One region of the Streptomyces sp. NPDC048291 genome, then DNA from elsewhere that is predicted to be linked to it. Evidence: riboswitches for the same ligand, from Rfam matches in the RefSeq annotation. Region 1 holds a riboswitch; each other region holds the start of a gene.
What was found. A riboswitch is a leader RNA that binds a small molecule or an ion and turns the genes downstream of it on or off. The one in region 1 is predicted to bind cyclic di-AMP.

Region 2: another riboswitch for cyclic di-AMP. It lies ahead of ACGF5O_RS40325 (transglycosylase SLT domain-containing protein); the one in region 1 lies ahead of ACGF5O_RS31615 (NlpC/P60 family protein).
Region 3: another riboswitch for cyclic di-AMP. It lies ahead of ACGF5O_RS43300 (NlpC/P60 family protein); the one in region 1 lies ahead of ACGF5O_RS31615 (NlpC/P60 family protein).

Annotation. Positions count from the first base shown of each region.
Region 1 covers NZ_JBICZC010000012.1:215,636-222,828, forward strand. The annotation lists gene ACGF5O_RS31610 (NAD-dependent epimerase/dehydratase family protein) at 1-294, shown strand, start outside; gene ACGF5O_RS31615 (NlpC/P60 family protein) at 318-2,657, opposite strand; cyclic di-AMP (ydaO/yuaA leader) riboswitch at 2,668-2,843, opposite strand; gene ACGF5O_RS31620 (DUF1996 domain-containing protein) at 3,251-5,245, shown strand; gene ACGF5O_RS31625 (lipoprotein) at 5,256-5,909, opposite strand; gene ACGF5O_RS31630 (lipase family protein) at 6,192-7,193, shown strand, end outside.
Region 2 covers NZ_JBICZC010000017.1:212,177-219,369, forward strand. The annotation lists gene fahA (fumarylacetoacetase) at 59-1,270, opposite strand; gene ACGF5O_RS40315 (ATP-grasp domain-containing protein) at 1,548-2,792, shown strand; gene ACGF5O_RS40320 (HAD family hydrolase) at 2,925-3,731, shown strand; gene ACGF5O_RS40325 (transglycosylase SLT domain-containing protein) at 3,789-4,277, opposite strand; cyclic di-AMP (ydaO/yuaA leader) riboswitch at 4,283-4,479, opposite strand; gene ACGF5O_RS40330 (polyprenyl synthetase family protein) at 5,470-6,480, shown strand; gene ACGF5O_RS40335 (CHRD domain-containing protein) at 6,607-7,193, shown strand, end outside.
Region 3 covers NZ_JBICZC010000020.1:91,780-98,972, forward strand. The annotation lists gene ACGF5O_RS43295 (tellurite resistance/C4-dicarboxylate transporter family protein) at 1-249, opposite strand, end outside; gene ACGF5O_RS43300 (NlpC/P60 family protein) at 444-1,616, opposite strand; cyclic di-AMP (ydaO/yuaA leader) riboswitch at 1,624-1,798, opposite strand; gene pcrA (DNA helicase PcrA) at 2,111-4,570, shown strand; gene ACGF5O_RS43310 (M23 family metallopeptidase) at 4,605-6,074, opposite strand; gene ACGF5O_RS43315 (alpha/beta fold hydrolase) at 6,317-7,183, opposite strand.

The DNA.
Region 1 (7,193 bases):
CGTTACATCGTGGCCAACGAGACGATGACGTCCTTCCACGAGATGTCCCGGATCATCCGCACCCGCCACCCCTGGGACCCGCGCCTGCCGCGCGCCGCGCTCCCGCACGGGCCGGTACGGGTCCTGGGCCCGCTCTTCGGCCTGACCCAGGACTACATACGCAAGCATCTCGGCATCCGCTTCCGCGTCGACAACGGCCGCAGCGTCCGCGAACTGGGCCTCGCCTACCGGCCCGTCGAGGAGACCCTCCTGGACCACCACGAGAGCTGGCGCACCAGGCGGCGGAGGGTCTGAGCCCGGCCGCCGGGGACAGGAGGTCAGGCCGGGCGGATCACCCGGTGGATCGCCGACTCCCCGGCGTTGTAGATCGACTCCTCGCGGATGAGCGCCCCGGGGCTCGGGGCGTGCACCATCGCGCCGCCACCCGCGTAGATCCCCACGTGACTGTCGTCGTCGAAGAAGAAGACCAGGTCACCGGGTTCGACGGCGGCCAGCGTGATCGGGGTGCCGGCCAGCGTCTGCTCCGCCGCGGTGCGCGGCAGCGACACGCCGGCGGCACGCCAGGCCGCCTGGGTCAGGCTGCTGGCGTCGTACGCCCCCGGCCCGGTCGCTCCCCAGACACACGGCCGGCCGATCTGCTCCCGCGCGAACGCCAGCGCCTTCATCGCCTTGCCCGGCTCGGCCCCGGCGCCCGGCTGGACGAAGGCAGCGGGGTCGGCGTAGGCGCCGGGCGCCGGGGCGGCCGGGGCGGGCACCGGTGCGGCGACCTGCGCGGGTGCGGTCGGCAGGGGCGTGGTGGGGAGCGGGGGGGTGAAGACCGGGGCGGCCGGGGCGGGCGCGGCCATGGGCATCGCCATGGCGGGCGCGGCGGCCATCATCGCCTCGGGCGGCGCGGTCATGGCCGTCGGCATCGCGGGCATCGCGGGCGCGGCCGGTGCGGGGGGCGCTGCCATCGGGGCCTGCATCGGTGCTGCCATGGGCATGGGCATGGGCATGGTCATCGGCGCGGGCATCGCGGCGGCGGGCGCTGCCATCGCCGTCGGCATGGCCGTGGTGGCGGCGTAGGCGTAGGCGCCCTCGGCGGGCTGCATGCCTGCCGCGTAGGTGCCGTACATGTTGTCGGCGGCGGGTGCCGCGGCGAAGGGCGCGGCCGGCGGCATGGCGGCCATCGGGGCCGCGGGGGCCGCCGCGGGGTACGCGCCGTTGGCGTAGGCGGTGTCGGCGGCGGCCGGGGGGATGTCGGCGTAGGCGGCGGGCGCGTTCGGCGACATGACCCGATAGCCGCCGAGGTCCATCGGGGCGGGAGCGGCCGGGGGAACGGCGGGCGCCGCGGTCGGGAAGGCGCCGCCGCCGTTCATGGGGTCGGCGGTCGGGAAGGCGCCCGTGTTCGTGGGAGCCGCGGTCGGGAAGACACTCGTGCTCGCCATCGGGTCCGCGGTCGGGAAGACGCTGGTGCTCGCCATGGGATCCGCCGTCGGGAAGACGCTCGCGCCCAGGGGGTCCGCGGCAGGGAAAGTGCCCCCGTCGGCCGGGGTCGGCATCGGGAACGAGCCCGTGGCGCCCGGCGTCATGATGCGGAAGGAGCCGGAGTCCCCCGGGGACGGGGCCGGAGCCTGGGCGGCACCCGCGTCCATGGCCGGCCCGGTCTGGTAGGTCCCGCCGCCCGAGCCGCCCGGGGTCATGACGCGGAAGCCGGTGGAGTCGGCCGCGGCGCGGGGCGGGGTGCTGTCTGCGCTTCCGGGGGTCATGACACGGAAGCCGGTGGAGTCGGCTGCGGCGCGCGTCGGGGCGCTGTCGGCGCCCCCCGGGGTCATGATGCGGAAGGTGCCGGTGTCCGACGGGGACACGATCGGGATGCCGCCGGTCTCGGTCACCGCCGGGAGCGCGCGGGTGGCCGCGCGGGAGTCGGCCCGGAAGGAACCGCTGCCGGTGCGCTGGTTCGGTATGCCGACGGGGGGAGCCTGCCACGGCTGCGCCGGGGCCTGCGCCTCGGGCGTGGGCCAGGGGCTGGGCGCCGGCCCAGCGGCCTGGGCGACCGGGATCTGGACCGGGACCGGCGCCGGGTCGAGGGCGGCGATCGCGCGCTGCCCGGTGCGCTGGGACAGCACCTCGCGCGCCTTGGCGAGCTTGAGCTGGTTCTTGGTCTTGGAGGCACCCGGCGTGGGCCGCTGCGGCCCGGCGGCGGGCAGCGCCCTCGGCGCACCCGAAGGCACCGCGGGCACCGCCGCGGCGGGCCCCGCCGTCAGTTCCAGCCTCGGGCGCGACGGCAGTTCGCGGACGACCTCGATCTCGCTCTGCGCGGACGGCCCCGCGGTCAGCTCCAGCCGGGCCGGGCCGGAGTCCTCGAGCTGGCCGAGCAGGTCGGCGGCCATGGCGCTGAGGGGCCGGCGCGGGCCGGGCCGGTTGGGCTGCCGGTCGGTGGGCAGCGCGGCCGGAACGCTCGGCCCCAGCCTCGAACGCGCCCCCTCGAACCACTCCCTGGCGATGTTGTCGAGGCCCGGGTCGTCGCGACGGGTCCGTTTGAACAGCGGAACACCGCGTGAGCGCGAGCCCCCGCTCATCGCACGGGTGGCGTTGTAGTTCCCGGTGGCGTTCTCGGCCTGGTCGTAGAGGCTGTCGATCCGCTGTCGAACCTCGTCACGGCTTTCGGGCGCCATTGAGGGGTCGTGCTCCTTCCGTACTCCGCCTACCGGGTTAGCTGTCGGGTTCGGGCGGTCGAATCCGGAAGGCATGCCCTACGGCCGCTGTCCTTGCGGACGACCGGCCGATTCACCCCAGTGATCGGTTGGGTCCCCGGCTCCGGATCCGCCCCTGAGGGGCACCGGACTCGGCGGAGGCCGCGCGGCCCGACGGGAATCGCCGGGGGGAGCCGAACGGCTTGCCCGTCAACTTAGCCAACTTGTGTCACTCGTGTGAAGGTTGAAGTGGCTAATGTCCGATACGTATTTGTGATGTTCGTCTTAGCGTTCGGAACTCGACCGTACGGCACGGCATTTGGCGCGCATCCAGTGCATTCGCAGGGTCACCGAGGCGTTGCCGTCGGTCGCGTTCCGCCGCTTCCGGGACACCCGCTTCCTGTGAGGTCACCGTGAATTCGTGGGTCCGTTGAACACCGTGGCGCCGGCTGTCGTATTAGGCCGGGGATTTCCATGCCCGGCCGCCCACGACACGCAGGGGAACGACCTTGAGACGCAACAGGCGCAGACGCCCGACCGGCGCACAACGAGCGACCTTCGCAGCGGTCGCCCTGATGCTCGGCGGTGGAGGACTGGTCGCGGTGAACGTCTATGCCTCGGCCACCGAGAACGGCGGCGGCCAGGACCAGGTCGCCACCGGTCAGGTGCTGTCCGCGCCCACGATCTACTGCCCCGACATCGGCAGCAGGCTGACGGCGGTGCCCGACGGCGCCCGGGCCGACGTCGACCGTGAACTCGCCCAGCTGGACCAGCAGATCGCCGCCGCCTACCAGCAACTCACGCAGTCCGCCGCCGAGATCGAGCAGGACCCCGGCTTCGCCGGCCAGTCGATCATCGACCCGCTCAAGGAGAAGCGGTCCGAGTCGATCCAGCGCATCGCCGACGCCATCGGCCGCGAGGGCGACCGCCCGCAGGGCCTCGACGACCTCGCCGCCTGCACCCTGCGCTCCTCGAACCAGGGCGACGGGCAGTCGGCGACCCCGACCGGCGGCGCCACGCCGAGCCAGGGCGGCCAGGACAGCGCGGCGCCGAGCCAGAGCGCCGGCACCGGCGCCGGCGGCCAGGGCGGCAACGGGCCGGTCGCCGCCGACTACGCGGACATCACCTCGGTCCAGCCGAACGTCACGACCCCGGCCGAACAGTCCGGCGGCTCCACGGGCACCTTCTCCTCCAGCTGCGGTGTCAACGCCAACGGCCTGTTCAACTCGGACAACGTGATCGTCGCGCCCGGCGTCTCCAACGGCGCCCACCACTTCCACGACTACATCGGCAACCAGTCCAACAACGCCTTCGCCAGTGACCAGGACCTCGCGAACGCCGACACCAGCTGCGCGGACCAGGGCGACAGGTCCACGTACTACTGGCCGGTGCTGCGGCTGCAGAACGGCAAGCAGGAGCGGGACGCCGACAAGCCGGGCGGCGGCACCGAGGGCAACGCCGGGCAGATCGTCACGGCGAAGGAGGTCACGCTGACCTTCGAGGGCAACCCCACCTCCAAGGTCACCGAGATGCCGCGGCTGCTGCGCATCATCACCGGCGACGCCAAGGCGTTCGTCAACGGCCCGGCCAACGCCAACGCCTCCTGGAGCTGCACCGGTTACGAGAACCGGCAGCTCAAGGACAAGTACCCGCTCTGCCCCTCCGGCAGCGACGTCGTGCGCACGTTCAGGTTCCAGAGCTGCTGGGACGGCCGGAACATCGACAGCGCCAACCACCGCACCCACGTGGCGTTCGAGGCCGCGGACGGCAGCTGCCCGGCCGGTTTCGAGGCCATCCCGCAGCTGGTGCAGCGCATCGTCTACGCCGTGGACGCGCCGAGCCTCCAGGACGGCGGCCGTACGGTCCCGCTGTTCGCGGTGGACTCGTTCCCCGAGCAGCTGCACAAGCCGGTCACCGACCACGGCGACTTCATCAACGTCTTCGACGACAGCCTGATGCGGAAGATGGTCGACTGCATCAACTCCGGCCGCACCTGCGGGGCGGGCGCCGACGAGCAGCCGCCGACCCAGAGCGCGGAGCCGTCCCAGCCGAGCGACACCGCGAGCCCGGTCGAGCCGCCGGCCGAGTCGCAGAGCGCCGAGCCGTCCGAGCCGGCGACCCAGCAGCCGCCGTCCGAGCAGCCCCCGGCCGACCAGCCCTCGTCCGAGCCGCCGGCCGGCACCCCGGCCACCGAGACCGCCACCGCTCCCGGCTCCGGCTCCGGCTCCGGCGGCAGTGAACTGCCGAGGGTCTACGCGACTCCGTCGCCGAAGAAGACGTCGACCACGAAGTCGTCCGGCGGCGGCGTGATCAGCGAGCCGACACAGCGGCCCGACACCGAGGCGCCCGCCGCCAATGGCACCGCCGCGCCGACCGGCACCGCGGTCGCCGTCCCGGCCGGTCAGGAGAGCCCGGGCGCCGGTTCCGGGACGGAGCCCCAGACCGAGCCCCAGGCCGTCCAGGGCGGTCTCGCCGAGACCGGCGCCCACCTGTGGCCCGCGGTCTTCGGCGGCCTGCTGCTGGCCTCCGGGGCCGCGTTGCTCTGGCGCACCAAGCGGAACCGGATCTGACGGGCCCTTCTCACCTGCTGCGCAGCGTGTCCTGGGCGAGCTCGAACGCGGGGAGCATCTCGTCGTGCTCCGCGCTGTCGAGCCCGCCCAGGTGCAGTACGACGGGACCCTTCGGGGTGACCACGGCGAGCGCGGACTCCTTCTTGGTCTCCTCCAGCAGCTTGCTGGTGTACAGGTAGTCGACCCGTATCCCGGAGAGCCCGCCCGCGGTGAAGGTCCGGTACGTCGCCCCGCTCGTGTTGCGCTCGGCGGCCACGAATGCCCGGAGCACGGCGCGCGCGTCGCCGCTGCCGGGGCTGCCGGTCCACGCCCTCAGGTAGCCGATGTTCCCGGCGGGTTTGGCGTCGACCTCGCAGGCCATGGCCACCGGCCCCTGGTGCAGCAGGCCGTCCACGACCTCCTCCGTGACGTCGTCGTCGGTGCCGGCGGAGGCGACGGCGCCGAGGGCGTCGACGGCCTCCGCCTGCCAGCCCTTGGCGATGTCGAACACCACCGGCAGCTCACAGGCCGAACCGGCGGCGCCGATCGAGCCCCCGCGCTGCGCCGCCGCACCGGACGCGTGACCCGACTCGGTCACCTCGACGGCCCGCGGCGTGGCGCCGCAGCCCGCAAGCAGCGCCACGAACAGCCCGGTCAGCACCACTCCGCCCCCGTGGGTCCCCACCCTTTACCTCCCCTTGGTACGACACAGGGCGGTCACTCTAACCGAGCCGACCGAGGGCGCCGACACCGTCGTACGCGAGAGGCGCGGACGATCGTGGTTGACGTCGCGTCACATTACTGAACCGTAACCTACTCGGCGGTACCGCCGGTAACCCCCGCTCGTTACCGTCGAGGAGAGCCGCCACGCGTCCCGGCAGCCGCACCGGGACCGCCGTCACCCGGCATCGCCCGGGTCCCCACGCACCACCTCCCACGTCCACGCACGTCCAGGAGGTCCTCCCCCATGCCCGTCCGCGCTCGCCTGCTGGCCGCCGCCGTCGCCGCTGCCGCCTGCCTCTGTCTGCAGACCCTGCAGGCCACCGCCTCCCAGGCGGAGGTCTCGCGGGGCGTCACCATCCCCGCCTTCTACGACCCGCCGGCCACCCTGCCCACGGCCGACGGCGCCCTCGTCCGCACCGAACCCCTCCCGCTGGCCCTGAGCCTGCCGAGCCTGTCCGGCCCGCTGCCCGGTACCGCGACCCGCCTGATGTACAAGTCCACCGACTCGGCGGGCGACCCCGTCGCCGTCACCGGCGCCTACCTGGAGCCCGCCGCCCCCTGGCTGGGCCCCGGCGCCCGCCCGCTGGTCGCGCTGGCCCCCGGCACCATGGGACAGGGCGACCAGTGCGCCGCCTCGATGGGCCTGCAGTACCCGCTGCTCCTCAACGGCCAGACGGTGTCGGTGGGTTACGAGGACCTGTCGATCTACCGGCTGCTCACCGAGGGCGTCGCGGTCGTCGTCACCGACTACGTGGGACTCGGCGCCACGGACCGGCTGCACACCTACGTCAACCGGCTCGACGGCGCCCACGCCGTCCTGGACGCCGTACGCGCCGCCCGGAACCTCCCCGGCGCCTCGGTCACCGCGGCCTCGCGGGTCGGCCTGTTCGGCTACAGCCAGGGCGGCGGCGCCACCGCCGCGGCCGCCGAGCTCCAGCCCGCCTACGCCCCGGACATCACCCTCTCCGGCAGCTACGCCGGGGCGCCGCCCGCCGACCTCACCGCCGTCACCGCGGCCATCGACGGCAGCGACCTGGCCGGCGCCCTCGGCTGGGCGGTCAACGGCTTCGTCCAGGCCGACCCGGCGCTCGCGCCGATCGTCGACGCCCACCTCGGCGCGGCGGGCCGGGCCGCCCTCGCCGACCTGTCGACGATGTGCGTCGGCGACGCGCTCCTCGCCTACGGTTCCCAGCACAGCACCGCCTGGACGAACGACGGCAGTTCCATCTCCGAGGTCGTCGCCGAG
Region 2 (7,193 bases), on a different contig from region 1:
AGTCAGGTGACGACGACGATCCGGGCGCGCCCTTCCGTTCCCCGGTCCTGCGCGCTCCTCACCCCGTCACGATCCGCCCGCTGACCTCCCCGAGCCCCACCCGGCTGCCGCCCGGTCCCGGAGCCCATCCCGACATCGTCACCACGTCGCCGTCCTCCAGGTACGTCCGCTTCCCGTCCGGGAGTTCGAGCGGGTCGCGTCCGTTCCAGGTCAGCTCCAGCAGCGATCCGCGTTGTCCGGGCTCCGCGCCGCTCACCGTGCCGGAGCCGTACAGGTCGCCGGTGCGCAGGGAGGCACCGTTGACCGTCAGGTGGGCGAGTTGCTGGGCGGCGGTCCAGTACATGGTGGAGAACGGCGGCTCGGACACCGTCTGCCCGTTGATCGCGATCGACATCCGCAGGTCGTAGCCGGTGGGTTCCTCCGTGCTGTCGTCGAGGTACGGCAGCAGCGGGTGCGTCCGCCGCGGCGGGGCGACCCGTGCCTCCTCCAGGGCGTCCAGCGGGGTGATCCACGCGGACACCGAGGTCGCGAACGACTTGCCGAGGAACGGGCCGAGCGGGACGTACTCCCAGGCCTGGATGTCCCGTGCCGACCAGTCGTTGAGCAGGCACAGGCCGAACACGTGCTCCCTGAAGTCGGCCAGGGCCACCGTGCTGCCCTGCCGCGAGGGCGTGCCGACGACGAAGCCGACCTCGGCCTCGATGTCCAGCCGTGCCGAAGGGCCGAACACCGGCGCCGGGTCCGTGGGCGCCTTCCGCTGTCCCGAGGGCCGTACGACGTCCGTCCCGGACACCACGACCGTGCCCGCGCGGCCGTGGTAGCCGATCGGCAGGTGCTTCCAGTTGGGGGTGAGCGGTTCGGCGGCGTCGGGGCGGAAGACGCGGCCGGCGTTCCGGGCGTGGTTCTCGGAGGCGTAGAAGTCGACGTAGTCGGCGACCTCGAAGGGGAGGTGCAGGGTCACCCCGGCCAGCGGGTGCAGGAGGGGGGCGAGCGTCTCGCGGTGCGCGGGCACGGTCACCCAGGCGGTCAGGGCGCGCCGCACGTCCGACCAGGCGGTGCGGCCGGCGGCCAGCAGCGGGTTGAGGGTCGGGCGGGCGAGCAGGGTGGCGTACGGGGAGCCGAGGGCGAGGGCCGCGGCTCCGGCGTCGAGGACATGGTCGCCGAGGCGGACGCCGACCCTCCGTTCCGTGCTCCCGGAGGTCGAGAACACGCCATACGGAAGGTTGTGCGGGCCGAAGGGGTCACCCTCGGGGACCTCGAAGGGGGTCAAGGGGGGCATGGGGTGACTGCCTCGCTCTCATCCGTGCCGCGCGGGGGTTGGCCATGTGGCGACGTCACTATGGCGTTGCGCGGCGTTCCATGTGGTCGCGCCACACGTTACGGGTGAGTTGGCTGTCGTGGCAGTGTCTAAAGAGTTCGCAATGTCCTAATAGCCCTTGTCGGAGGGGGCAATTCCGGCTTAGCGTCCTTTGGGGGACACGGACGGGGTGGATCCGGTCCGTAGAGGGGGACACGTGGGGGGACCCGTGGCCAGGAATGCCGTCAGCGTGCCGTTCGAGGCGGACCGTGACGTGCCGGGCCTGATCGTCAAGTTCGGCGACTATCCGCTGCATCACGGCGGGGTCGGCGCGATTCGCAGTCTGGGCCGCCTGGGCGTTCCCATGTACGCGATCACCGAGGACGCGTACACGCCGGCGGCTTCGTCCCGTTACCTCAAACGGGCGTTCGTGTGGCCGACGACAGGCGCCGAGGAACCGGACCATCTCGTCGAGGGACTGCTGCGCATCGGCCGCCGCATCGGCCGTCCGACCGTGCTGATCCCCACCGACGAGGAGGCCGCGGTCCTGATCGCCGAGCACCAGGACGCGCTCGGCGACCGTTTCCTCTTCCCGCGCGTGGACCCGGAACTGCCCCGCCGGCTGGCGAGCAAACAGGGCCTGCACGAACTGTGCGTGGAGCACGGCATCCCGAGCCCGGCCGCCGCCTTCCCCGACTCGTACGACGAGATCGCCGACTTCGCGGAGAAGGCCCGCTTCCCGATCGTCGCCAAGAACCGCGAGGCGTTCGTCCGGCGCAAGCAGCCCGCCGTCAACGGAACGACGCGGATCGCCACCCGGGAGGGGCTGCTCACCCTCGCCCGTGACTGGGGCACCCATCCGGGTGTCATCCTCCAGGAGTACCTCCCGAGGGAGGAGGCCGAGGACTGGATCGTGCACGCGTACTTCGACGCCGACTCCAATCCGTGCGCCCTGTTCACAGGGGTCAAGGTCCGCTCCTGGCCGCCGCACGCCGGCATGACCGCGAACGCGTACGTCGTCGACAACCCGGAACTCGCCGACCTTGCCGCGCGTTTCATCAAGCAGATCGGCTTCACCGGCGTCATCGACCTCGACCTGCGCTTCGACCGGCGGGACGGGCAGTACAAGCTGCTCGACTTCAATCCGCGCATGGGCGCCCAGTTCCGGCTCTTCGAGAGCGAGTCGGGGGTGGACGTCGTCCGCGCCATGCATCTGGACCTGACCGGGCGCCGCGTTCCGGAGGGGGAGCAGCGCGCCGGCCACCGTTACGTGGTGGAGAACATCGACCTGCCCGCCCTCCTCGCCTACCGCCGCAGCGGCTACACGACACCGCACGCACCGAAGCGGCCGAGCGGGACCGAGCTGGCCTGGCTGGCGGGCGACGACCCGCTGCCGTTCGTCACCATGCTCGCCCGCTTCGTGCGCCCGGGCGCGAAGCACCTCTACCAGCTGTGGCGCACCAACCGCCGTGGTTCCAGCGCCGCCATGAAGTAGGCACAGTTCTCGGGCATCTCGGAAAACATCACGCCCGCCACCGACAGCGGCCCCATCACGGAGGCGGCGGGCGCCACTTGAGGCCGAAACGCACAGTGAGTCCCAGGGCCGCGCTGTCCGTATTCTCTGATCATGGTCGCACCCTCCCCGTACTCACTGATCGCCACCGACCTGGACGGCACGCTGCTGCGCGGCGACGACACCTTCTCGGAACGGTCGCTGGCCGCGCTCGGGCGAGCGGGCCGGGCCGGTGCCCGCCACCTCGTGGTGACCGGCCGTCCGGCCCCGAGAGTGCGCCCGCTCCTCGACGACCTCGGCTGCACGGGACTCGCGGTCTGCGGTCAGGGCGCGCAGGTGTACGACGCCGGGTCGAACCGGCTGCTGTGGTCGGTCACCCTGGACCGGGAACTGGCGGAGACCGCACTCGGCAAGATCGAGGCCGAGATCGGCCAGGTGTACGCGGCGGTCGACCAGGACGGCGTGGACGGGCTCACGCTCATCGAGCCGGGCTATCTGATGCCCCACCCCACGCTGCCCGCGCTGCGCGTCGCCCGGCGCGACGACCTGTGGTGCGCGCCCATCAGCAAGGTGCTGCTGCGCCACCACACCCTGTCCGACGACGAACTGGCGGCGACGGCCCGCTCGGTGGTCGGATCGCTGGCGACGGTCACGATGTCGGGCCCGGGAACCGTCGAACTGCAGCCGTGCGGGGTGACCAAGGCGACCGGGCTCGCGCTGGCCGCCGACCGTCTGGGGCTGAGCCCCGAACAGGCCATCGCCTTCGGTGACATGCCCAACGACATCCCGATGTTCGAGTGGGCGGCCCACGGGGTGGCGATGGCCGACGCCCACCCCGAACTCAGGGCGGTGGCCGACGAGATCACCACGTCGAACGAGGACGACGGCATCGCCGTCGTCCTCGAAAGACTCTTCGACTGACGTAGGACGTCGAAGGCACCTCGGCGGGACGCCGAAGGGACGTCGACGGGACTTCGGTCAGTACGCGCCGTGGACGTTGTCGATCGAGCCGTACCGCGCGGCCGCGTAGTTGCAGGCGGCGGTGATGTTCGCGACCGGGTCGTAGACGTCGAACGACGTGCCGTCCACGTGGTAGGTCTTGAACGTCGGGTCGATCACCTGGAGCAGGCCCTTGGACGGGATGCCCTTGGCCGCGTTGGAGTCCCAGAGGTTGATGGCCTGCGGGTTGCCGGAGGACTCCCGGATGACGTTGCGGTAGATGCCGTTGTAGGTGCCCGGGATGTTCTTCTCCCGCATGATCGCGAGGGACTCGCGGATCCAGCCGTCGAGGTTGTTCGGGTACCCGGCGAGGGTCGTCGAGGCCGTCGTGGTGGAGGAGCCGGCGGCGGACGCGGCCGTCGCCCCGATGAGCGGCAGGGCGAGTACGGCGGCACCGGTGCCGACGACGGCGAGGGTGCGGACGATGCGGTTACGGCGGGGACGGTGGTGCTGAGCGACAGCAGGCATGGCGAAGTTCCTCTCCGTCGCCTGCGAGGTGAGCTGTCGGGTTCGGGCCCGGGGAGTGCCCGGCCGCACCGCCCGAAGGCGATGCGACTTCACCCCTAGCCGTTCCGGAACGACGTCTGTTCTGTGACGTCGGCCGCCCGGTCCGGCGACTTACCTGGGTCCCCCGCTCCTGCCAAGCGAATGAACTCGTTGATGGGTCACTACGGGCGGCGGCAGGATTCGGCGTCCGCCCGGCGAGCCGGAACGTATGCGAGAGCACATGTCCGGAACAAGAGGCTGATTCACACAACATGCTGATTGACCTTGATCTGTGCCGTATGGGGCACTTGATCCTTTGCTGTTGCCAACCCTCAACTGGCCTACAGGGAAAGGAGGGAAGGGTCGCCTGGCGGCCTCTGTGGCCCCAGGGTCCACGTGACCTACTTCACGAATCCGCAATAACGGCAAATTGGGACATGTGGGATTCGCGGAATCCGGCCTTTTCCTGGTTCGAGGGAATAGCGTCTCGCTCGTATTCGTTCGGATTGCCTCCCTGGGGGTAATCAATGCGAATAATTATTGAGATTAGTCCGTATTGTCGGTTTTTGCGGCGACGCGTGCATGCTGCTCATCGGGTTCAACGGGGTGGCCGGGACGGTCGGTTGGCGAGTCCGGGTGTCGGGGGCGCGCGTGATTCTCGTCACGTCGGTCGAAGGGGGGTGTCGGGGAATCGGAGTCCGGTGCGCGTGTCCACCGTGAGGGCGGAACCTCCCCTGCGGTGCCCGTCGTTGACTTGGTGGACGCCCGAGCGTCACGCGCGCGGTCGGGAGAACGCGGATCGGGGAGGTCGTCGTGCATGCTCTCGCGGAGGAAGGGTGTACGGACGGGTGCGCCCGGGCAGGTGACGTCGGTCCGGGGGAGCGGGGTCGATCGCGGGCGGCGGTCGTCCGGAGAGCCCGGTGCGGGGTCCGGTTCGGGACACGGCCCGGGCCTCGGTTCGGGACAACTGCCCGCACTTCCTGTTAAGTCATTGGATGTCAGGTCGTATCAGCTGATCAAAAACATAACGGTCGTGATCCGATAGCGCCCGGGGTGTAACCGTGGGCGCTATCGGTGATCGAAACCTGACCGGATACGCTGACTTGAGTGATGGCAGCGACCTATCGACAAACCGTGTAATCGCCAGTAGACACCAGCAGACAGGAGACCCCTCGTGACCGTCGTCGGGCCGTTCGGGCTGAGCGTGCGGGACCAGGCTCTGGAAGCCGATGTCCAGGCCGGATTGACGGCTGTCGAGGAGGGCTTGCTAGAAGCCACCAAGAGCGAGGTCCCGTTCATCACGGAGGCGGCGCAGCACCTCGTGCGGGCCGGGGGGAAGCGGTTCCGCCCGCTGCTGGTGATGCTCGCCGCGCAGTTCGGTGACCCGTACGCACCCGGTGTCGTGCCGTCGGCCGTCGTCGTCGAGCTCACCCACCTGGCCACGCTGTACCACGACGACGTCATGGACGAGGCCGCCGTGCGGCGCGGTGTCGACAGCGCCAACACCCGCTGGGGCAATTCGCTCGCCGTCCTCACCGGAGACTTCCTCTTCGCCCGGGCCTCCCAGATCCTCGCCGACCTCGGACCCGAGGCGGTCCGGGTCCAGGCCCTCGCGTTCGAGCGGCTGGTGACCGGTCAGATCCTGGAGACGGCAGGCCCGTCGGACGGCCGTGACCCGGTCGAGCACTACCTCGACGTGCTCAGTGGCAAGACCGGCTCGCTGGTCGCGGTCTCCTGCCGCTTCGGAGCCATGCTGTCCGGTGCCGACGAGACGGTCGTCGACGTCCTCACCCAGTACGGCGAACGGCTCGGTGTCGCCTTCCAGCTCGCCGACGACGTGCTGGACATCGCCTCCGACTCGCGCGAGTCCGGCAAGACCCCGGGGACGGACCTCCGTGAGGGCGTGCCCACGCTTCCGGTGCTGCGGCTGCGGGAGCGGGCGGCCCGGCTGGGGCTGGCCGAGGACATCGCCCTGTGCGAGCTGCTGGACTCCGACCTCACGGACGACGCGCGGCACGCGGAGGCCCTGACGGCGCTGCGGGCGCATCCGGCGCTTGAGCAGGCCCGCCGGGACGCGGTCCGGTACGCGGAGGAGGCGCGGGCCGCGCTGGGTCCGCTGCCGGAGTGCGACCCGAAGACGGCGCTGGTCGAGCTGTGCGATGCGGTGGTGCACCGAGCCGGATAGCCGGATAGTCCGATATGTGGCTCAGGTCACATTGTTGGACTGAGTCCAATCCGGGACGCGTTCCGTACTCCCACCCAGAAGCCGACGCAGGGGGCGTCGGCTGACACAGGGGGAGAAAACGGAATCATGGTCATCGACGCAACGCGCCGCAAGAGCCTCGTCGCCGCTGCCATCACCGTCACCGCTCTCGGCGGTATCGCCGTCCCGGCATCCGCCGCCACCGGCCACAGCTCCACCGGCCACAGCTCCACCGGCCACGGCGCCACCACCTCCGTCGTCCTCGTCGCCGGCCTGCGCGGTGCCAACGAGGTGCCCGTCGCCGGTGGGCCCGCCGTCGGCGACAAGGACGGCGCGGCGCTGGAGTTCATCCGGGTCAAGGGGGACAAGGTGACCGTCGCCGTGACCTGGCGCGGTACCGGCGGGCCGACCGACCTGCACATCCATCAGGGCGCCAAGGGCACCAACGGCGGCGTCAAGATCGACTTCGGGAAACTGCTGAAGACGGCCAAGGGTCACAGCGTCACCGGCACCGTCAAGGTCACCGACAAGGCCCTGCTCAAGCAGCTCACCACCGACCCCGGGGCCTTCTACGCCAACCTGCACACCGCCGAGTTCCCCGGCGGCGCCCTCCGCGGCCAGCTGCACACCGTCACCACCGTCTCCGACCTGAAGAACGGCGGCTTCCTGGCCTCCGTCGTCACCGGCAAGCAGAT
Region 3 (7,193 bases), on a different contig from region 1:
CACCGCGGTGAGCGCGCCCGGCGTCCGCGCCTCCCGCGCCCACCGCCGGCGATCCCGCGCCAGCCGTACGACGAAGTCCGCCGCCAGCGCCGCCCACATCACGCAGGCGAGCGCCAGCGCCACCCGGGACACGGTCTCCGCCCCCACCAGGTGCAGCCCCACCGACAGGATGCCGGTGGCCATCACGGCGGCCCCGGCCGCCGGCGGACGCTGCGCCCACCAGGCGCGGAGGGGTGAAATGCCGGACATGCCCCTGATGCTAGGGAGAGCCGGCCGCAGTACGAACGGGGCACGCGCGCGTGTCACGAACGATGCACGCGCGCGTGCGGCCCGAAACCCGCGCGCCGGTGCGCCGAGGCGTGCGGGGGAGCGGGTGGAGCGTGCGGAGAAGCGGATGGGGAAGCGGATGGGGGCGCCCGGGGGACGGCGGGCGCCCCGTGGGATCAGGCCGGGCGCACCACGCTGTGGATGATCGACTCGCCGCCGTAGTAGATCGACTCCTCGCGGACGTAGGCGCCGGGCTTGGGGGCGTGGATCATCATGCCGTTGCCGATGTAGATGCCGACGTGGCTGACGTCGTCGTAGAAGAAGACCAGGTCGCCGGGCTGGGCGTCGGCGAGGGGGACGGTGGTGCCGGCGTTCACCTGGTCGTAGGTGGTGCGCGGCAGGGAGACGCCCGCGGCCTTCCAGGCGGCCTGGGAGAGCCCGGAGCAGTCGTAGGAGCCGGGGCCGGTGGCGCCCCAGACGTACGGCTTGCCGATCTGCGCGCGGGCGAAGGCGATCGCCTTGGCGGCCTTCGTGGCGTAGGCGGAGTCCGAGCCGGAGCTGGAACCCGAGCCGGAAGAGGAGCCGCTGGACGACGACGAGGATGACGAGGATGACGAGGACGACGCCGCCTGGTCGGCCGCCGCGGCCTGCTGCTTCGCCAGCTCGGCCGCCTTGCGGTCCGCCGCCTCCTGCTGCCGCTTCTCGATCGCCGCCAGCCGGGCCTTCTCCGCGGCCGTCAGCTGGGACAGCAGCTCCCGCGCGGAGGCCAGCTTCGTCTGCACGGTGGTCTTGGCGGTCTTGAGGTCGTCCTGCGTCTCGGTGAGCGTCTCGAGGCTCTGGGAGGCCTCCTGCCGCTTCTTCATGGTCGCGGACTGCTCGGTGACGTAGTCGTCGACCGCGCCCTTCTGGCGCGAGGTCAGGCGGCTCATCAGCTGGTCCTGGTCGAAGTAGTCCTGGGGACTGTCCGCGAGCAGGAAGGTCGCCGTGTCGGGGACGCTCGCCCCGGTCCGGTACTGGGCCGCCGCGAACGAACCCAGTTCCTCACGCGCCTTGTTGAGCCGGTCCGTGCGCCGGGCGACGTCGTCGAGCAGGGTGTCGACCTGCTTGCGCTGCCTGCCGGTCCGCTCCTTGGCCGCGTTGTACTTCTCGGTCGCCGACTCCGCCTGCCGGTAGAGGGAGTCGACCTTCTTCTCGACCTCCTCCAGGCTCGGCTTGCCGTCGTCGGAGGGCGCGGCCTCGGCCGTCTGGGAGAACAGGGCCATGGAGGTGAGGGCGGCGGTGGCCAGGGCGGGGGTGCGTATGCCTGCCGCGCGTGTTCCTGACGGCCGGGACTTGCGGTGCGACGCCAACGGGGGCGACTCCTTCCAGCGTTCCGCCTACCGAGTTAGCTGTCGGGTTCGGGCGGGTGGTTCGGAAGGGTTGCCCTACGGTCCGTTCTCCGGTGGGGAGTCGGGACCGATTCACCCCAAGGTCGGTGTGGGTCCCCGGCTCCGGGTGCGCGGCGGCACTCCGGACTCGGCGGAGGCCGTGCGGCCCGGCGACGTTCGCCGGTGGGGGTCGTACGGCCTGCCCGGCACGCTAGCCAACTCGTGTGGTCCCTGTGAAGTTTGATGTGCGATATGCCCGATACATTTTCGTGACCTTGGTGTTGCGGTGCGCTCCGGCGATGCGATTAGGGGCGTTATGGGTGACTTGCCCGACGGTGGCGGAGGGTTCGAGGCGGGTGTTCGTTGCTGCGTGACGCGCGTCGACCGGCCGTGACGGAGCGGATCTGTTCGGTGACCGGGGCGAGTTTTCGGGGCGGCGGCCGGTTGTCGGTGGGGCGCCCTAGACTCGGAGAGCGATGAGCAGCCTCTTTGACGACAGCTTCCTGGCGAACCTCCAGGCCCCCCGCGGCCATGACGAGGAACCTCCGCCGCCGCCCGAGGACGAGCACGCTCCGGAGTCGATTCCGGACGATCTGTTCGGCGGGAAGTTCGACGTGCCCCCGGACCGGGACGCCTACTACCGCGACGGCGCCGCCCGCCCGGCCCTGGACCCGGCCGCCCTCCTGGAGGGGCTGAACGACAACCAGCGGGCGGCCGTCGTGCACGCCGGCTCCCCGCTGCTCATCGTGGCCGGCGCCGGTTCCGGCAAGACGCGCGTGCTCACCCACCGCATCGCCCACCTGCTCGGCGCGCGCCAGGTGCACCCGGGCCAGATCCTCGCGATCACCTTCACCAACAAGGCCGCGGGCGAGATGAAGGAGCGCGTCGAGCACCTCGTCGGCCCGCGCGCGAACGCGATGTGGGTGATGACCTTCCACAGCGCCTGCGTGCGGATCCTGCGCAGGGAGAGCAAGAAGCTCGGCTTCACCTCCTCCTTCTCGATCTACGACGCGGCCGACTCCAAGCGCCTGATGGCCCTGGTCTGCCGGGACCTGGACCTCGACCCCAAGCGGTTCCCGCCGAAGTCGTTCAGCGCCCAGGTCAGCAACCTCAAGAACGAGCTGGTCGACGAGGAGGACTTCGCCGCCCGCGCGAGCGACGGCTTCGAGAAGACCCTCGCCCAGGCCTACGCCATGTACCAGTCGCGGCTGCGCGAGGCGAACGCCCTCGACTTCGACGACCTGATCATGACGACGGTCAACCTGCTGCGCGCCTTCCCGGACGTCGCCGAGCACTACCGCCGCCGCTTCCGGCACGTCCTGGTCGACGAGTACCAGGACACCAACCACGCCCAGTACGCCCTCGTGCGCGAGCTGGTCGGCACCGGCGAGCCCGACCTGCCCCCCGCCGAGCTCTGCGTCGTCGGTGACGCCGACCAGTCGATCTACGCCTTCCGGGGCGCGACGATCCGCAACATCCTCCAGTTCGAGGAGGACTACCCGAACGCGACGACGATCCTCCTGGAGCAGAACTACCGCTCCACGCAGACGATCCTGAGCGCCGCCAACGCGGTCATCGAGCGCAACGTGTCCCGCCGCCCGAAGAACCTGTGGACCAACGCGGGCGCGGGCGCCCGGATCACCGGCTACGTCGCCGACACCGAGCACGACGAGGCGCAGTTCGTCGCCGAGGAGATAGACCGTCTGACGGACGCGGGCGAGGCGAAGGCGGGCGATGTCGCCGTCTTCTACCGCACCAACGCGCAGTCCCGTGTCTTCGAGGAGATCTTCATCCGGGTCGGCCTGCCCTACAAGGTGGTCGGCGGCGTCCGCTTCTACGAGCGCAAGGAGGTCCGGGACGTCCTGGCCTACCTGCGGGTGCTCGCCAACCCGGAGGACTCCGTCCCGCTCCGGCGCATCCTCAACGTCCCCAAGCGCGGAATCGGCGACCGCGCGGAGGCGATGATCGACGCCCTCGCCCAGCGCGAGAAGATCAGCTTCCCGCAGGCACTCAGGCGCGTCGACGAGGCGTACGGCATGGCCGCGCGCTCGACGAACGCGGTCAAGCGGTTCAACACGCTGATGGAGGACCTCCGTACGGTCGTGGAGTCCGGCGCCGGACCCGCCACGGTCCTGGAGGCGATCTACGAACGCACCGGATACCTGGCCGAGTTGCAGAACTCCACGGACCCGCAGGACGAGACCCGCATCGAGAACCTCCAGGAACTCGCCTCCGTGGCGCTGGAGTTCGAGCAGGAGTCCGGCGAGGGCGAGGAGTCCGGCGGGCTCGCCGACTTCCTGGAGCGGGTGGCCCTGGTCGCCGACTCCGACCAGATCCCCGACGACGACGAGAACGGCGACGGCGTCATCACCCTGATGACCCTGCACACCGCCAAGGGCCTCGAATTCCCGGTGGTGTTCCTGACCGGCATGGAGGACGGCGTCTTCCCGCACATGCGTGCCCTCGGCCAGACCAAGGAGCTGGAGGAGGAACGCCGGCTCGCCTACGTCGGCATCACGCGCGCGCGGGAGCGGCTGTACCTCACGCGGTCGGCGATGCGCAGCGCCTGGGGCCAGCCGTCGTACAACCCGGCCTCGCGCTTCCTGGAGGAGATCCCGGGCGCGTATCTGGAGTGGAAGCGGACCGGGGCGATGGCACCGGTCTCCTCCGGGCCCGCGGCCGGCGTGGCGGCCTCGCTCTCCTCGACCCGCTCGCGCTCCTCGGCGTCGGGCGCGTCCGGCTTCGCCACCCGGCGGACCTCGGAGCAGCCGGTGGTCTCGCTGGCGGTCGGCGACCGGGTCACCCACGACCAGTTCGGCCTCGGCACGGTCGTCGCGGTGAAGGGCACGGGCGGCAACGCGGAGGCGACGATCGACTTCGGCGAGGCCAAGCCGAAGCGGCTGCTGCTGCGGTACGCGCCGGTGGAGAAGCTGTAGGGGAGAGGGAAGAGAAGAGGTAAGAAGGGCCCGGTCAGGTCGGGTCGAGCCCGTGGCTGCGCAGCCACGGCAGCGGGTCTATGGCGGCGCCGCCGGCCGGCCGCACCTCGAAGTGCAGGTGCGGTCCTGTCGAGTTGCCGGAGTTCCCGGAGTACGCGATCGGGTCGCCGGCCTTCACCGTCGTACCGGCGGCGACGCGGTAAGACGAGAGGTGGCAGTACCACGTCTCCGTGCCGTCCTTCGCCGTCACGATCATCATGTTGCCGTAGGCGCTGTTCCACTTGGTGGAGACGACGCCGTCGGTCGCGGCCATCACCGTCGTGCCGTAGGAGACCGGGAAGTCGATGCCGGTGTGGACGGACATCCAGTTGACGCCGGCCTGGCCGAAGTAGGCGCTGAGCCCCCGCTGCGTGACCGGAAGCGCGTACTTCGGGCGCAGCCGCTCCTTGCGGGCCGCCTCCGCCGCCGCTTTCTTCTTCTCGGTCTCCTGCTGGGTCTTGAGGTCGATGCGCTCCTGCGTCCGGCTGGCCCGGTCGGCGAAGTCGTCGGCGCCCGCCGAGAGCGTCCTCAGCTGGGCGTCCAGCTTGCTGTTGGCGGCGGACGGTTTCACCGACTGCGCGTCCGAGGCCGAGGCGGTGGTGTCCTTGCCGTCGCCGGTCAGGCCGTTGACGGAGGCGGCGGCGATCCCGGCGACGCCCATCACACACACGGAGGGCACCGCGACGGTCAGCAGCGCGGACCGCTTGGGAGGCGTACGGCGACGGGAACGCGCCCCCGCGCGGGAACCGGCGCGAGTCGCCGACGGGGCCGGGCCGGCCGGGGTGACCTCTTCCTGGTCGTCCAGCAGTGGCGTTACTGCGGGCAGCTCACCGGTCGAGGCCGACTCCGCGTACTGCCCGTGCTCCGCGTGCTCCGCGTACTCCTCGAAGTCCCCGTACGGCTCGTGCTGTTGCGCGTGTTCGGGCTCGGGCTCGTATTCGGGCTCGGGCTCGTGTTCGGGGAGCTGTGCCGGGGTGCCGTCGGAGTTCCACTGCGTGGCGTCGTACACGCCGGTGTCGAAGGCCTGGGTGCCCCACTCCCACTGCTGGGTGGCGCCGGCCATGCCCGACTGGTCGGGCTGGAGCCAGGCGTTCGCGTCCCAGTGGCCGCTGGTGTCGGCGGCCGTCCCCTGTGCCGGGACGGTCCACGCGGTGCTGTCGTAGGCGCCGGAGTCGTAGGCGGCGTGGTGCTGGGCCGCGTACGGGTCGTAGTTCGGCGTCTGGCCGCCGGCGGTCTGCCACTGCGTGGTGTCGTACGCCCCGGTGGCCTGGCCCTGGCCCTGGCCCGGGAGGCTGCCGAAGAGCGGGTCGCTGTGGAAGGCGGTGCCGGTGGCGGTGTGGTCGCCGTACGTGGTGAAGTCGCCGTACTGGGCTTCCTGGGTGCCGTAGGGCGCGTAGTGCGCCGGATCGGCGTCGGAAGCCGGGGCCGGGGTGGTCATGGTCCCCGACGGGTGACGGTCGTTCACCAACTTCTCTTTCGCCTCGACAACAGGGGCTGCCAGAGCAGTGCGGCGACTGTACCCGGCGGTATGCGGGCGCGACAATCTTCAACAGGTTTCGCTGTTTCGGGAAACGGGCATTCGGCCGTGTTTCGGGGGACGACGGGCGCGGGTTTGGCCTTGTGTTCGAGGATTGTTCGAGGCGAGTGGGTTCTTCGGCGCTCCGTGAACCGCCCTCGGGCCGCTTTCGAACCGTCCTCGGGCCGCCCTCAGGCCACCGTCAGACCGCCCGCGGTCCGCTCCTCCGCGTGTGTTTCGTCGAGGGCCTGTCGTATACCGGTCGCGATCGCCGGGTGGACGGGCAGGGCGAGGTGGCCGATCCCGGTCACCCGCACGTTCGTCGCCATGAGGTCCGGGTGGTCGACGCGGGCTGTCTCCACCGGCTCCATCAGCGAGTCGAGGTCGCTCCAGAAGCTCACGAACCGGGTACGGCAGCCGGGCGCGGGCCGGGTCAGCTCCTCGATGACCTCCGAGCCGGGGCGCATCTGCCGCACGATCGGGTGCGCGTCCGCCAGCGGCGCCACCCGGGTCCCGGAGTGCGGGGTGCCGAGCGTCACCAGGGTGCGGACGCGCAGGTCACCGCCGAGGCACTGGACGTAGTAGCGCGCGATCAGCCCGCCGAGGCTGTGCCCCACGATGTCGACCCGGCCGCTGCCGGTGCGCTCGCAGATCTCCTCGATGTGCCGGCCGAGCAACTCCGCGGCGGTACGGATGTCGCAGGTCAGCGGCGAGTAGTTGAGCGACTCGACGCGCTGGCCGCCGTGCTGGGCGAGGGCGCGGCGCAGCAGGACGAAGACCGAGCGGTTGTCGATGAAACCGTGCAGCAGCACGACCGGCGGGGCCGCCCGGACCGGCAGCCGGGCCGTGCCGTCGAGCTCCGGCGACGGTACGGAGGGCACGGCAGGGCGGCGCTCGGGGGTGAGGCCGGTCGGGTAGAGCAGCAGATGCCCGGCCAGGATCGCGGCCTCCAGGGCGGTCGACTTCAGGAGGGCCAGCGACAGGCCGGTGAGCCTGCTCGGCAGGAAGCGGCGGCAGATCGGGAGGAACGGCTCCAGCAGTACCTCGGTGACCTTCATCGGCCGACCT